2 regions of the Streptomyces sp. NPDC057249 genome follow, and region 2 is predicted to be linked to the other one. Evidence: predicted binding sites of a transcription regulator. Region 2 holds the regulator's gene; the other holds the start of a gene.

Region 1 (6,418 bases), on a different contig from region 2:
CCGACCCGGACCCCGAGAAGGCCGCCCGCGCGATGAAGGCCATGCTCGGCATGAAGCGCCTGGACGTCGAGGCCATCCGCAACGCCTGACCCCTGCCCGGCACTTGGGGTCAGGGGTGATCGATAGGGTCGGCCCCATGTCCCCTCGCTTCGTACTGCCGCCGCCCCCGCCGCCCGTGGAGATACGCTCCTGGCCCGACCGCGACGCGCTGCTCGCCGACCGCTCCTTCCTGCTCGGCGTGCTGGTGAAGGCCCACATCGGACCCGGCCGGCTCGGGCTGCTGTGGCTGTGGGGGGTGGTGGGTGCGATCGGCTGGTCGTTCATCGGGACGGCGGTCATCACCTTCGAGGAGTCGTACGACGTCGTCAGCGCGATCATGGGCGTGGTGATGATCGGACTGGGCGCCGCCGCCCTGATCCCGGCGGTGATCCTGGTCGTCGTCGGGCTGCGCCGGGACGCCGCGGTGCGCCGGCTGCTCACGCGGTGGGGCGAGCTCGACCGCGACCCCGCCCGCGACGCCGGACTCCGGCTGCCCGGCACGACGCTGGGGTGGCTGCTGCCCTCCTTCGTGCTCGGCGCGCTGGGGCTGTACATCTGCGTCGTCGTGCCCGCCGGAGGGGTCCGGGGCGAGGACACGTACGGGCTGATGGCGGTGATCATGGGGTACGGGCTGCTGGCCTGGCTCATCGGGCTCGTCGGCGTCTTCAAGGCGTTCTGGCACCGGCGCTGGATCGTGCGGACGCTGACCGGGGCGGCCGCGCCGGCGCCCGTGGTGTCCCGGGGCGGCGGCGTCCACCGCTGAGGGCCTTCCCGGCCGCCCCGGTGTGAGCCACCCGGGGGACCGCGCGTGCCCGGCGGCGGTGTCGGACCCGATGCCCCGTCACGTACTGGCAGTATCCGGCGCCATGCAGCCAGTACGACAAAAGGACAAATTGGCCATGAATGGGCGTGAACAGGGTGCGGTGGCGGGCGGGCGGCAGCGGGTACGGAGGCGCCTGAGGCGCGGGCCGGGTCACGGGGTCCTCGCCGCGCTCCTGGTCGCCGCCGCCGCGTCCGGCTGCGCGGCCGGGGGCGAGGACGCGGGCGCCGCCCGGAGCGCGAAGCTCCAGGCCGGCCAGGCGGACCCGCAGGCGGCCCCGGCCGCCGGTGCGCTGGGCACCCGCGCGGCGCAGGCGGAGCGGGCCGAGCTCGCCCAGGCCGCCCGCGCGGTCGCCGCCAAGAAGTGGGGCCTGGCGAGCACGCCGCTCGCCGCGCCCGTACCGCCCGCGAAGAAGCCGCACCTCACCACCCGCAAGGGATTCGAGGTCGAGGGCCAGGACGACTCGCTGCCGCCGGTCTTCACCCGGGTCCCCACCACGGACAAGGTCGTCTTCCTGACGATGGACGACGGGGACGACAAGGACCCCGAGCTGCTGAAGATGATGTCGGAGCTGAACATCCCGTACAGCGCCTTCCTCACCGACTACCTGGTGCGCGACGACTACACGTACTTCAAGGACGCCCAGTCCCGGGGGACCGTCCTCGGCAACCACACGCTCAACCACCGCTATCTGCCGGGCCTCTCCCACGACGAGCAGAAGCGCGAGATCTGCGGCCAGCAGGACATCCTCCAGGAGCAGTTCGGCAAGCGGCCCCGGCTCTTCCGCCCGCCGTACGGCAACTACAACACCGACACGCTGAAGGTCGCCAAGTCCTGCGGCATCACCGCCGTGCCGCTGTGGGAGGCGGAGGCGTTCCCCGACCACATGGAGTGGCGCGAGGAGGACCGGAAGCTGCACCCCGGTGACATCATCCTCACGCACTTCCGGGGCGAGGCGGACTGGAAGGGGAGCATGCCCGACCTGGTCCGGTCCGTCATGAAGGTCATCACGGACCAGGGGTACGCCGTGGCCCGCCTGGAGGACTACGTATAGGAAGCGGCGTACCCGCGGGTGCCGTCCCCCGGCTCCGGGTGGGCGTCCTCGTAGGCGTCGTGCCAGGCCGTCAGCGTGAGGACCAGCAGCAGGCATACGCCGATCAGCTGGACGACGCCCGCGATCGGCAGCCCGTGGCGCAGCAGCACCACCGCGATCACGCAGGCCACCGCCGTGACGGCGGCGAGGACGAGAGTGCCGGACCAGTCCATCCCGGGCGGTCCGGCCTCTGCCATGTCCGGGTTCGGCGGCCGGGGGGCGGAGCCCGCGTACGCGTAGAAGAAGACCGCGCTGATCACCCCCTCCAGGGCGATGAGCAGCACCCCGAGCACCACGTCGAGGCAGGTGGTCATCACCGGTCCGGGGCGCGACGGGGCCGGGCGGTCCGGGCCGGAGGTTCGTATGCGCATGCCGCCACCGTCCACCGGAACGGACCGGGCGGCCCCGGCGTTGTCCCTACGGTGTCCGGAACGTTGCCCGGTCGCAGCCGTACGGCTCCCGGGTACGCCACGAGGGGCGTGAATTGGCACTCCGCTTGACCGAGTGCTAATCGCGGTCATAGTCTCAGTGCTGGCACTCCCCACTGGAGAGTGCCAGCAGTACTGCGCGACCGGCAGGTCCGGCACCCGCGACGACGGGCCCACCTGGTCGCCACCCCAAAGACTGTTAAACCCCGTGAGATCTCCGAAGGGGGAGACCGGATCGTGTCGACCGCCAGCTCCAAGGTTGCGATCAAGCCGCTCGAGGACCGCATTGTGGTCCAGCCGCTCGACGCCGAGCAGACCACGGCCTCCGGCCTGGTTATCCCGGACACCGCCAAGGAGAAGCCCCAGGAGGGCGTCGTCCTGGCCGTGGGCCCGGGCCGCTTCGAGAACGGCGAGCGCCTGCCGCTCGACGTCAAGACCGGCGATGTCGTGCTGTACAGCAAGTACGGCGGCACCGAGGTGAAGTACAACGGCGAGGAGTACCTCGTCCTCTCGGCGCGCGACGTCCTCGCGATCATCGAGAAGTAATTCACCCACGTTTGCTTCTGTTCTGCGCCCCTGGCCCCCTGCGAACCAACAGCCGGGCGGCAGGGGCGCAGTTCTTGTTTTGAGAGGAAAAGTTCAGCTCCATGGCGAAGATCCTGAAGTTCGACGAGGACGCCCGTCGCGCCCTTGAGCGCGGCGTCAACAAGCTTGCCGACACGGTGAAGGTGACGATCGGCCCCAAGGGCCGCAACGTCGTCATCGACAAGAAGTTCGGTGCCCCCACCATCACCAACGACGGTGTCACCATCGCGCGCGAGGTCGAGCTGGACGACCCGTACGAGAACCTCGGCGCCCAGCTGGTGAAGGAGGTGGCGACCAAGACCAACGACGTCGCGGGTGACGGCACCACCACCGCCACCGTCCTCGCCCAGGCACTCGTCCGCGAGGGTCTGCGCAACGTCGCCGCCGGCGCCTCCCCGGCCGCCCTGAAGAAGGGCATCGACGCCGCGGTCAAGGCCGTGTCCGAGGAGCTCCTCGCGACCGCCCGCCCGATCGACGACAAGTCCGACATCGCCGCCGTGGCCGCGCTCTCCGCGCAGGACCCGCAGGTCGGCGAGCTCATCGCGGACGCGATGGACAAGGTCGGCAAGGACGGCGTCATCACCGTCGAGGAGTCCAACACCTTCGGTCTGGACCTCGACTTCACCGAGGGCATGGCCTTCGACAAGGGCTACCTGTCCCCGTACATGGTGACCGACCAGGAGCGTATGGAGGCCGTCCTCGACGACCCGTACATCCTGATCCACCAGGGCAAGATCGGCTCGATCCAGGAGCTGCTGCCGCTCCTGGAGAAGGTCATCCAGGCCGGTGGCTCCAAGCCGCTCCTGATCATCGCCGAGGACGTCGAGGGCGAGGCCCTGTCGACCCTGGTCGTCAACAAGATCCGCGGCACGTTCAACGCCGTCGCCGTCAAGGCGCCGGGCTTCGGTGACCGCCGCAAGGCCATGCTCGGCGACATCGCCACCCTCACCGGTGCGACCGTCATCGCCGAGGAGGTCGGCCTCAAGCTCGACCAGGCCGGTCTGGACGTGCTGGGCACCGCCCGCCGCGTGACCGTCACCAAGGACGACACCACCATCGTCGACGGTGGCGGCAAGTCCGACGAGGTCGCCGGCCGGGTCAACCAGATCAAGGCCGAGATCGAGGCCACGGACTCCGACTGGGACCGCGAGAAGCTCCAGGAGCGCCTGGCGAAGCTGGCCGGCGGGGTCTGCGTGATCCGCGTCGGTGCCGCCACCGAGGTCGAGCTCAAGGAGAAGAAGCACCGTCTGGAGGACGCCATCTCCGCGACCCGCGCCGCGGTCGAGGAGGGCATCGTCTCCGGTGGTGGCTCCGCCATCGTCCACGCCGTCAAGGTCCTCGAGGGCAACCTCGGCAAGACCGGCGACGAGGCCACCGGTGTCGCGGTCGTCCGCCGCGCCGCCGTCGAGCCGCTGCGCTGGATCGCAGAGAACGCCGGCCTGGAGGGTTACGTCATCACCTCCAAGGTCTCCGAGCTCGACAAGGGCCAGGGCTTCAACGCCGCCACCGGCGAGTACGGCGACCTGGTGAAGGCCGGCGTCATCGACCCGGTCAAGGTCACCCGCTCCGCCCTGGAGAACGCCGCGTCCATCGCGTCGCTGCTGCTCACGACCGAGACCCTGGTCGTCGAGAAGCCGGCCGAGGAGGAGCCGGAGGCCGCGGGCCACGGCCACGGTCACTCGCACTGACGCAGAGCGCGAAGAGGCCCGGCACCCCGCGAGGGGGGCCGGGCCTCCGTGCTTCACGCCGACCGGTCCAGCGCCGCCGGATGCACCCCCTCCGCGAACGGCCGCCCCTGGGCGTACCGCTCCAGCTCGTCCAGCGCGTGGTCGGTCATCCGGTGCAGTTCGTTGCCGAGGGAGCCTGCCACGTGCGGGGTCAGGAGGACGTTCGGGAGGTCGTACAACGGCGAGTCGGCGGGCGGCACTTCGGGGTCCGTCACGTCGAGTACGGCGTGCAGCCGGCCCGGGACCAGCTCCCGGAGGAGGGCCGCCTCGTCGATCAGGGAACCCCGGGCCGTGTTGATCAGCGTCGAGCCGGTCCGCATCAGGGCCAGCTGGCGGGCGCCGATCATGTGGTGGGTCCCGGGGAGCTGGGGGGCGTGCACGGAGACCACGTCGGCGCGGGTGCACAGCTCGTCCAGGGCGGCCGGTTCGACGCCGAGGCGCGCCGCCTCCTCCGCGGTGACGAACGGGTCGTACAGCAGGACCCGCAGGTCGAAGGGGCGGAGCAGTTCGATGACGCGGCGGCCGATGCGAGAGGCGCCGACGATGCCCACCGTGCGGCGGTAGTTGCCGGCCCCGTCCAGTTCGGCGCGCCAGTCGTGGTCGGCGCGGACCTCGCGGTAGACGTGGGCGGAGTGCGGGACGCGCTTGTTGGCCAGCAGGATCGTGGCCAGGGTGTACTCCGCCACCGGCAGGGCGTTGGCCCCGGCCGCCGAGGAGACGGCGAGGCCGCGCTCCCAGCAGGCGTCGGTGATGTGGTGCTTGACGGAGCCGGCCGCGTGGACCACCGCCTTGAGGCGGGGCGCGGCGGCGAGGACCTGCCCGGTGAGCGGGGTGGCGCCCCAGCAGGTGAACAGGACCTCCGCCTCGGCGAGCGCGGCGGCGACGCGGGGGTCCGGGCCGGCCAGGTCGTGGGCGACGAGGGCCGGGTCCGTACGGGCGAGGGCGGCGAGCCGGTCGCGGTGGCGCGGCGCGAAGAGACGCTCGTGGATGCCCGGGCCCATGGCGAGCAGGACCGAGGGCCGGGGGTCAGTGGTGGACTGCATGGTGGTGAACGACTCCCTTGAGATGAGCGCTACTTGACGCTGCCGGCGGTGAGTCCGGCCTTCCAGTGCCGTTGCAGGGAGACGAAGGCGACGATCAGCGGGATGACGGCGAGGAGGGACCCGGTGACGACGAGCGGGTAGAAGCTGGGCTCGCTGTGGGTGTTGGTGTTCCAGGAGTACAGACCGAGGCTCAGCGGGAAGAGGTCGCGGTCCGACAGCATCACCAGCGGGAGGAAGAAATTGTTCCAGATCGCGGTGAACTGGAAGAGGAAGACGGTCACGAACCCCGGCATCATCATCGGCAGCCCGATGGAGAAGAAGGTGCGCAGCTCTCCCGCGCCGTCGATCCGCGCGGCCTCCAGCGCCTCGCCCGGGATGTAGCCGGCGGAGAAGACCCGGGCGAGGTAGACGCCGAACGGGTTCACCAGGACGGGGATCAGCACCGCCCCGTACGTGTTGACGATGCCGAGCTTGCTGGCCAGCAGGTACATCGGCAGGGCCAGAGCCGTCGTGGGCACGAGCACGCCGAGCAGGACGAGACCGAACAGCTTCTCCTTGCCCCGGAACTCGTACTTGTCGAAGGCGTACCCGGCGGCGACGCAGATCAGCGAGCAGACCGCGGCGCCCACTCCCGCGTACAGCAGGCTGTTCCCGTACCAGCGGAAGTAGACGCCGTCCCCGTA
Region 2 (6,418 bases):
TGACCAGGCTCAGCAGCCCGGTCCCGCCGTCCTCGGTCGCCGGGTCGTCGTGGAACGTGGAGCGGTGGCCGCCCGCCTCGGTGCCCTGGGCGCAGACGGCGTCGGCCCCGGCCCACTCGGCGGCCTGGGCCTCCTCCGGCGAGGTGACCGTGACCACGGTGTACGTACCGGCGGCCGCGAACGCGTCGAGCGTGTCGCGCGAGGGGCAGCCGAAGGTGAAGGAGACGACCGGGACCGGGGCGTCGAGGAGGACGGCGACCTTGTCCTCGTAACCGTCGTCGCCGGGGACGTCCGGGTCGCCGAGCGCGGTCTCGTAACCGGTGGCCTCGCCCGTGAGCCGGCTGCGGTAGTCCGCCAGCGCGGCGGGGTCGGCCGGTTCGCACTGCGGCATGAAGAGGTTGACGCCGAAGGGCTGCCCGGTCAGGCCGCGCACCTGGCGGACCTCGTCGCGCAGGGCGTCCACCGTCTTGTAGCCGGCGGCCAGGAAGCCGAGTGCGCCGGCCTCGGAGACGGCGGCGGCGAGCTGCGGGCAGGACGGACCGCCGGCCATGGGGGCCTGCACGAGGGGATACCGGCAGAGAGCGGTCAGCGCGGAGGGCATGACCGCATCGTGTCATGTCCTTCCTGTCCCGTGATGCCCGCCCCGCGAACCGTCCGGCCGCGGCGCGGTACGGACCCGGGGCCCGGGTCCGTACCGCGCGGGCGGGTGCCGTCAGCGGCCGTTGAAGGCGTCCTTCAGGCGGGAGAACAGGCCCTGCTGGCCCGGCTGGAACTGGCCGGTGGGCCGCTCCTCGCCGCGCAGCTCGGCCAGTTCGCGCAGCAGGCGTTCCTGCTCGGGGTCCAGCTTCATCGGGGTGGTCACCTCGACGTGCACGATGAGGTCGCCGCGCCCCCCGCCCCGCAGGTGGGTGATGCCGCGCCCGTGCAGCGGGACGGACTGGCCGGACTGGGTGCCCGGCCGGATGTCGACCTCCTCCAGGCCGTCCAGCGTCTCCAGCGGCACCTTGGTGCCGAGGGCCGCCGCCGTCATGGGGATGGTGACCGTGCAGTGCAGGTCGTCGCCGCGGCGCTGGAACACCGCGTGCGGCAGCTCGTGGATCTCGACGTAGAGGTCGCCGGCCGGGCCGCCGCCGGGGCCGACCTCGCCCTCGCCCGCGAGCTGGATGCGGGTGCCGTTGTCGACACCGGCGGGGATCTTCACGGTCAGCGTGCGCCGCGAGCGGATGCGGCCGTCGCCGGCGCACTCCGGGCACGGGGTCGGCACGACGGTGCCGAAGCCCTGGCACTGCGGGCAGGGACGGGAGGTCATGACCTGGCCGAGGAAGGACCGGGTGACCTGGGAGACCTCACCGCGGCCGCGGCACATGTCGCAGGTCTGCGCCGAGGTGCCGGGGGCCGCGCCCTCGCCGCTGCACGTGGTGCAGACGACGGCGGTGTCGACCTGGATGTCCTTGGTGGTGCCGAAGGTCGCCTCGGCGAGGTCGATCTCCAGCCGGATCATCGCGTCCTGGCCGCGCCGGGTGCGCGAGCGGGGCCCGCGCTGCGACGACGTACCGAAGAACGCGTCCATGATGTCGGAGAAGTTGCCGAAGCCGCCCTGGCCGAAGCCGCCCGCGCCGGCGCCGCCGGACTGCGAGAGCGGATCGCCGCCGAGGTCGTAGACCTGCTTCTTCTGCGCGTCCGAGAGGACCTCGTAAGCGGCGTTGATCTCCTTGAACCGCTCCTGGGTCTTCGGATCGGGGTTGACGTCCGGGTGCAGCTCGCGGGCGAGCCTCCGGAATGCCTTCTTGATCTCGTCCTGGGAAGCGTCGCGGCGCACGCCGAGTACGGCGTAATAGTCCGTGGCCACTTACGACTCCGCCAGGATCTGTCCGACGTAACGTGCCACTGCGCGTACCGCTCCCATCGTTCCGGGGTAGTCCATGCGGGTCGGTCCGACCACGCCGAGTTTGGCGACTGCCTCGTCGCCCGAACCGTAGCCGACCGCGACGACGGACGTGGAGTTGAGCCCCTCGTGGGCGTTCTCGTGCCCGATGCGTACGGTCATGCCCGAGTCCTTGGCCTCGCCGAGCAGCTTCAGCAGCACGACCTGCTCCTCCAGTGCCTCCAGCACCGGCCGGATCATCACCGGGAAGTCGTGTCCGAAGCGGGTGAGGTTGGAGGTGCCGCCGATCATCAGCCGCTCCTCCGTCTCCTCGACGAGGGTTTCGAGCAGGATCGAGAGGACGGTGGACACGGTTCCCCGGTCCTCGCTCTCGAAGGATTCCGGCAGGTCCTGCACCAGCTGCGGGACGTCCGCGAACCGGCGCCCCACCACCCGGCTGTTGAGCCGGGCCCGCAGATCGGCGAGGGAGGTCTCGCCGAACGGCGCCGGGCAGTCCACCAGTCGCTGTTCGACCCGGCCGGTGTCCGTGATCAGCACGAGCATCAGCCGCGCCGGGGCCAGCGACAGCAGCTCCACATGCCGCACCGTCGAACGGGTCAGCGAGGGGTACTGCACGACGGCGACCTGCCGGGTCAGCTGCGCGAGCAGCCGTACGGTACGGCCCACGACGTCGTCCAGGTCGACCGCGCCGTCGAGGAAGTTCTGGATGGCGCGGCGCTCCGGTGACGAGAGGGGCTTGACGCCCGCCAGCTTGTCCACGAAGAGCCGGTAGCCCTTGTCCGTCGGGATGCGCCCGGCGCTGGTGTGGGGCTGGGCGATGAAGCCCTCCTCCTCCAGCACCGCCATGTCGTTGCGGACGGTCGCCGGGGAGACCCCCAGCTTGTGCCGCTCGGTGAGCGCCTTGGAGCCGACGGGCTCCTCGGTCCCGACGTAGTCCTGGACGATCGCGCGCAGCACTTCGAGTCTGCGTTCGCTGAGCATCGCGCGCACACCTCCAGCTCTCCACGTCGGTGTTCCCGGGCCGTTCCCGGGATTCCTCCTGGCACTCGGTGCGTACGAGTGCCAGCGATCCCCGGCCAGTGTACGGCGACGGGGTGGTGCCCTAGCAAGGGCGACCGGCCGCCGTGCCGCCCGATCGCGCAGGTCGCTGCCGATAGCGTCGCCGTATGGATGCCTCTTGGGAAGACTTCGGATGGGAGCGGCTGGGTCACGGAACGGGCCGCCGGCGCCTTCCGGTCTGGGACGCGACGGCCCTGCTGGTGGCCGGCCCGGACGGGGTGCTGCTCTGCGACACCGGCTCGTCACTGCGCGAGGGTGTGGAATTGCGCACCCAGGCGCAGGCGCTGCTCGGCCGGAGGGTGACGCACATCGCACTCAGCCACCCCCACTTCGACCATGTGCTGGGCACGGCGGCGTTCGCCGGCGCGCGGGTGTACGGCTCCGAGGGCACGGCGGAGCTGCTGCGGCGCGGGGCGGACGAGCTGTACGCGGACGCGGTGGCCCAGGGGCTGCCCGAGGCGGACGCGGCCGGTTCCGTCGATGTGCTGGTGGCGCCGGGCCACGAGGTGCGCGGGGAGCTGACGGTGGACCTGGGCGGCGGCCGGGAGGCGGTGCTGGTGGACATGGGCGCGGCGCACAGCGGCCACGACCTCGCGGTGCTGGTCCCGGGTGCCCCCGCGCTGGTGTTCTGCGGCGACCTGGTCGAGGAGTCCGGCGAACCCCAGGCGGGCCCGGACGCCCGCCCGGCGCGCTGGCCGGCGGCGCTGGACCGGCTGCTGGAGCTGGGCGGGGACGACGCGCGGTACGTGCCGGGGCACGGGGCCGTGGTGGACGCCGCGTTCGTCCGGGCCCAGCGGGAGGCGCTGGCGGGGCGGCTCGGCGTGTCGTAGGTCTTCCCCGATTATCGTCGTGCGATGCGCAGCTACCAGCCCGATCTGACCCCGCCGTGGAAGAAGTCCGCCCCCGCCCCGGAGGTGCCCGCCGAGACCGATCTGGTCGTGGAGGAGGCGGTCACCGGTTTCTGCGGCGCGGTCATCCGGTGCGAGAAGACCGCCGAGGGGCCGACGGTGACCCTGGAGGACCGGTTCGGCAAGCACCGGGTCTTCCCGATGACACCGCGCGGCTTCCTGCTGGAGGGGCGGGTCGTCACGCTGGTGCGCCCGTCGGCCGGGGGCCCGGTGCGGCCCACGCGTACGGCTTCCGGTTCGGTGGCGGTGCCCGGGGCGCGGGCGCGGGTGGCGCGGGCCGGGCGGATCTACGTGGAGGGCCGGCACGACGCGGAGCTGGTCGAGCGGGTCTGGGGCGACGACCTCCGCATCGAGGGCGTGGTGGTGGAGTACCTGGAGGGCATCGACGACCTGCCGGCGATCGTGCGGGAGTTCTCGCCCGCGCCGGACGCCCGCCTCGGGGTGCTGGTCGACCATCTGGTGCCCGGTTCCAAGGAGTCCCGGATCGCGGCCCAGGTGTCGGACGGCGACGTGCTGGTGGTCGGGCACCCGTACATCGACGTGTGGGAGGCCGTGAAGCCCGCGTCGGTGGGGATCGCGGGGTGGCCGGTGGTGCCGCGCGGGCAGGACTGGAAGACGGGGGTGTGCCGGGCGCTCGGCTGGCCGGAGAACACCGGAGCGGCCTGGCAGCGCATTCTGTCCTCGGTCCGCTCCTATCGGGATCTTCAGCCCGAACTCCTGGGCCGGGTAGAGGAATTGATCGATTTCGTCACCCTTCCGGACTGATGTCCGGCCGTCCTTCCCCTCGATCCGGCACCGATCCGGATGAATGCCTGCGCCTCGCACACATCATCGGTTATTGAGTGGGGCCAGGCTCTGTTCGCGAGGGAAGGCACGGGGGCGATGGCACGCGAGGTCTGGCGGGACACTGCGGAGAACGAGGCGGCCTCCGCCGTCTTCCACTTCGTGCAGCAGCTCATCGACCGCTACCGCGACAACCGGCCCCTGCTGCCGCTGGTCGTCCTCCAGGCCGCCGACGCCGACGTACCGGCCGCCGTGGACGCCCGGGTCGAGCAGATCGTGCGCCAGATCCACCGGGCCAACCAGCCGCGCCGCGTCCCCCTGAGACTGCTCGACGGGCGCGGCGACACCCCGTACGACGCGGCGCTCGACATGGTCCGCACGCTGACCGAGAAGCCGTGGGAGACCCGGGGCGGATCGCAGTACAAACCGTTTGCCTTCCCCCGTTCCCGGCTGCTCGGCGCCATCGAGCAGGCCACCGGGTCCGTGCTGCGGGACCCGGACCCGGGCAGCTCCCGCGACCAGCGCGACGAGCGCATCCTGGAGGAGCTGAGCGCGCTGCGCTGGCGGGCCCGGCGGCGCGGCCGGGGCACCTGGTGGACCGCGTTCCGCGAGTCGGTGCGGCCGGAGACGTTCGTGGGGGCCGTGGTCATCGCGGTCCTGGGTGTGCTGCTCGGCGAGATCGGCTGGCTGCCGACCGCGCTGGTGGCCGTGGGGGCGGTCCTCGGGCTCGCGGTGGTCCGGCTGGTGTCGACGTCGGCGCCGCCGCTGCTGTGGCTGCGCCGGGCCAGCAAGTGGTTCGCCACCACCTCGTCGCTGGCCGCCGCCAGCACCGGCTACCCGTCGGACGGCTGGTCCCGGTTCTCGCCGAGCGGTTCGTGGCGGGTGATCCGGGCGCGGGCGGCGGTGGTCGCCGGGCAGGTGGCCGACGCGGCGGCGGGCGACGAGCGGGCCCGCCAGTTCCACCTGGAGCTGCGGGTCCAGGCGCTGCTGGAGGACCTGCGCAACAACTACCGGCCGCACGCGCCGGACTGGCGGCGCGGCAAGCGGACCGTGCCGCCGGTGGTCTTCCTGCCGAGGGCCGTCCAGAGCAACGGCGGCGTCCAGCTGATCAACGCGGTCAACAACGTCCGCTCCCGGCGCAGCGAGGTCGATCCGCTGCTGCTCCTGGCCTCCCTGCCGGCGGCCGAGATCCTGCGGCACACCCCGCCGCTGCCGCCCGACCCGCCGCCCGCGCACACGGGTGCGGCGCGGGCCAGGTACGAGGACTGGGTCGGCCGCCTCAGCGTGGGCCAGTCGCCCTCGGGCACGGCCACGCCCGCCTGGGTGCTGCGGCTGCCCTTGTCGACGGCTCAGCTGACCCACGAGCACGCGGACGCGCAGCTGTCCACGGAGCGGGTGCGCAGGACGTGGGTGTGGTGGGTGATGTCGCGGACGACGGTCGCGTGTCTGATGGCCGGCGCGCTGCTGGGGACGATGCTGCTGAGCAACCACCTGGCCGGCCGCTACTGCCACGGGCCGCTCACGGACGTCGACACGGACTCGGTGCGGCTGGACGGTCCGGGCGGCGGGGACAAGGAGTGCATCGGCGTGGCGACGACCACCCGGGTGCGCTTCGCGGAGGGCAACGACCTGGAGCTGGACGGGGCCGGGGCGGGGGTCACCTTCGACCGGATCGAGCGGGCGGTGGCCGAGGAGAACGCCTCGATCGAGCCGGGCGACAAGTACGTCACGCTGATCTACGCGGGTCCGTTCACCGCCCCGTCCCCGGAGGGCACCCGCAAGG

What was found. Region 2 encodes HrcA, which represses chaperone genes, less so after heat shock. Its sites were predicted from a motif close to TTNGCACTCNGNNNNNCNGAGTGCNAA; they were not measured.
Region 1: a site for HrcA is predicted at 2,437-2,463, ahead of groES (co-chaperone GroES). Genes of this name have one in related genera too.

What each region holds. Positions count from the first base shown of each region.
Region 1 covers NZ_JBHUXS010000033.1:558-6,975, forward strand. Annotated here, with positions in the region: gene ACFUJY_RS34280 (VOC family protein) at 1-89, shown strand, start outside; gene ACFUJY_RS34285 (hypothetical protein) at 137-802, shown strand; gene ACFUJY_RS34290 (polysaccharide deacetylase family protein) at 939-1,913, shown strand; gene ACFUJY_RS34295 (DUF6234 family protein) at 1,904-2,323, opposite strand; gene groES (co-chaperone GroES) at 2,618-2,926, shown strand; gene groL (chaperonin GroEL) at 3,028-4,653, shown strand; gene ACFUJY_RS34310 (hydroxyacid dehydrogenase) at 4,707-5,735, opposite strand; gene ACFUJY_RS34315 (carbohydrate ABC transporter permease) at 5,765-6,418, opposite strand, start outside.
Region 2 covers NZ_JBHUXS010000015.1:43,196-49,613, reverse strand. Annotated here, with positions in the region: gene ACFUJY_RS25560 (nitronate monooxygenase) at 1-601, opposite strand, end outside; gene dnaJ (molecular chaperone DnaJ) at 713-1,849, opposite strand; gene hrcA (heat-inducible transcriptional repressor HrcA) at 1,850-2,866, opposite strand; gene ACFUJY_RS25545 (MBL fold metallo-hydrolase) at 3,052-3,774, shown strand; gene ACFUJY_RS25540 (DUF3097 domain-containing protein) at 3,799-4,617, shown strand; gene ACFUJY_RS25535 (hypothetical protein) at 4,735-6,418, shown strand, end outside.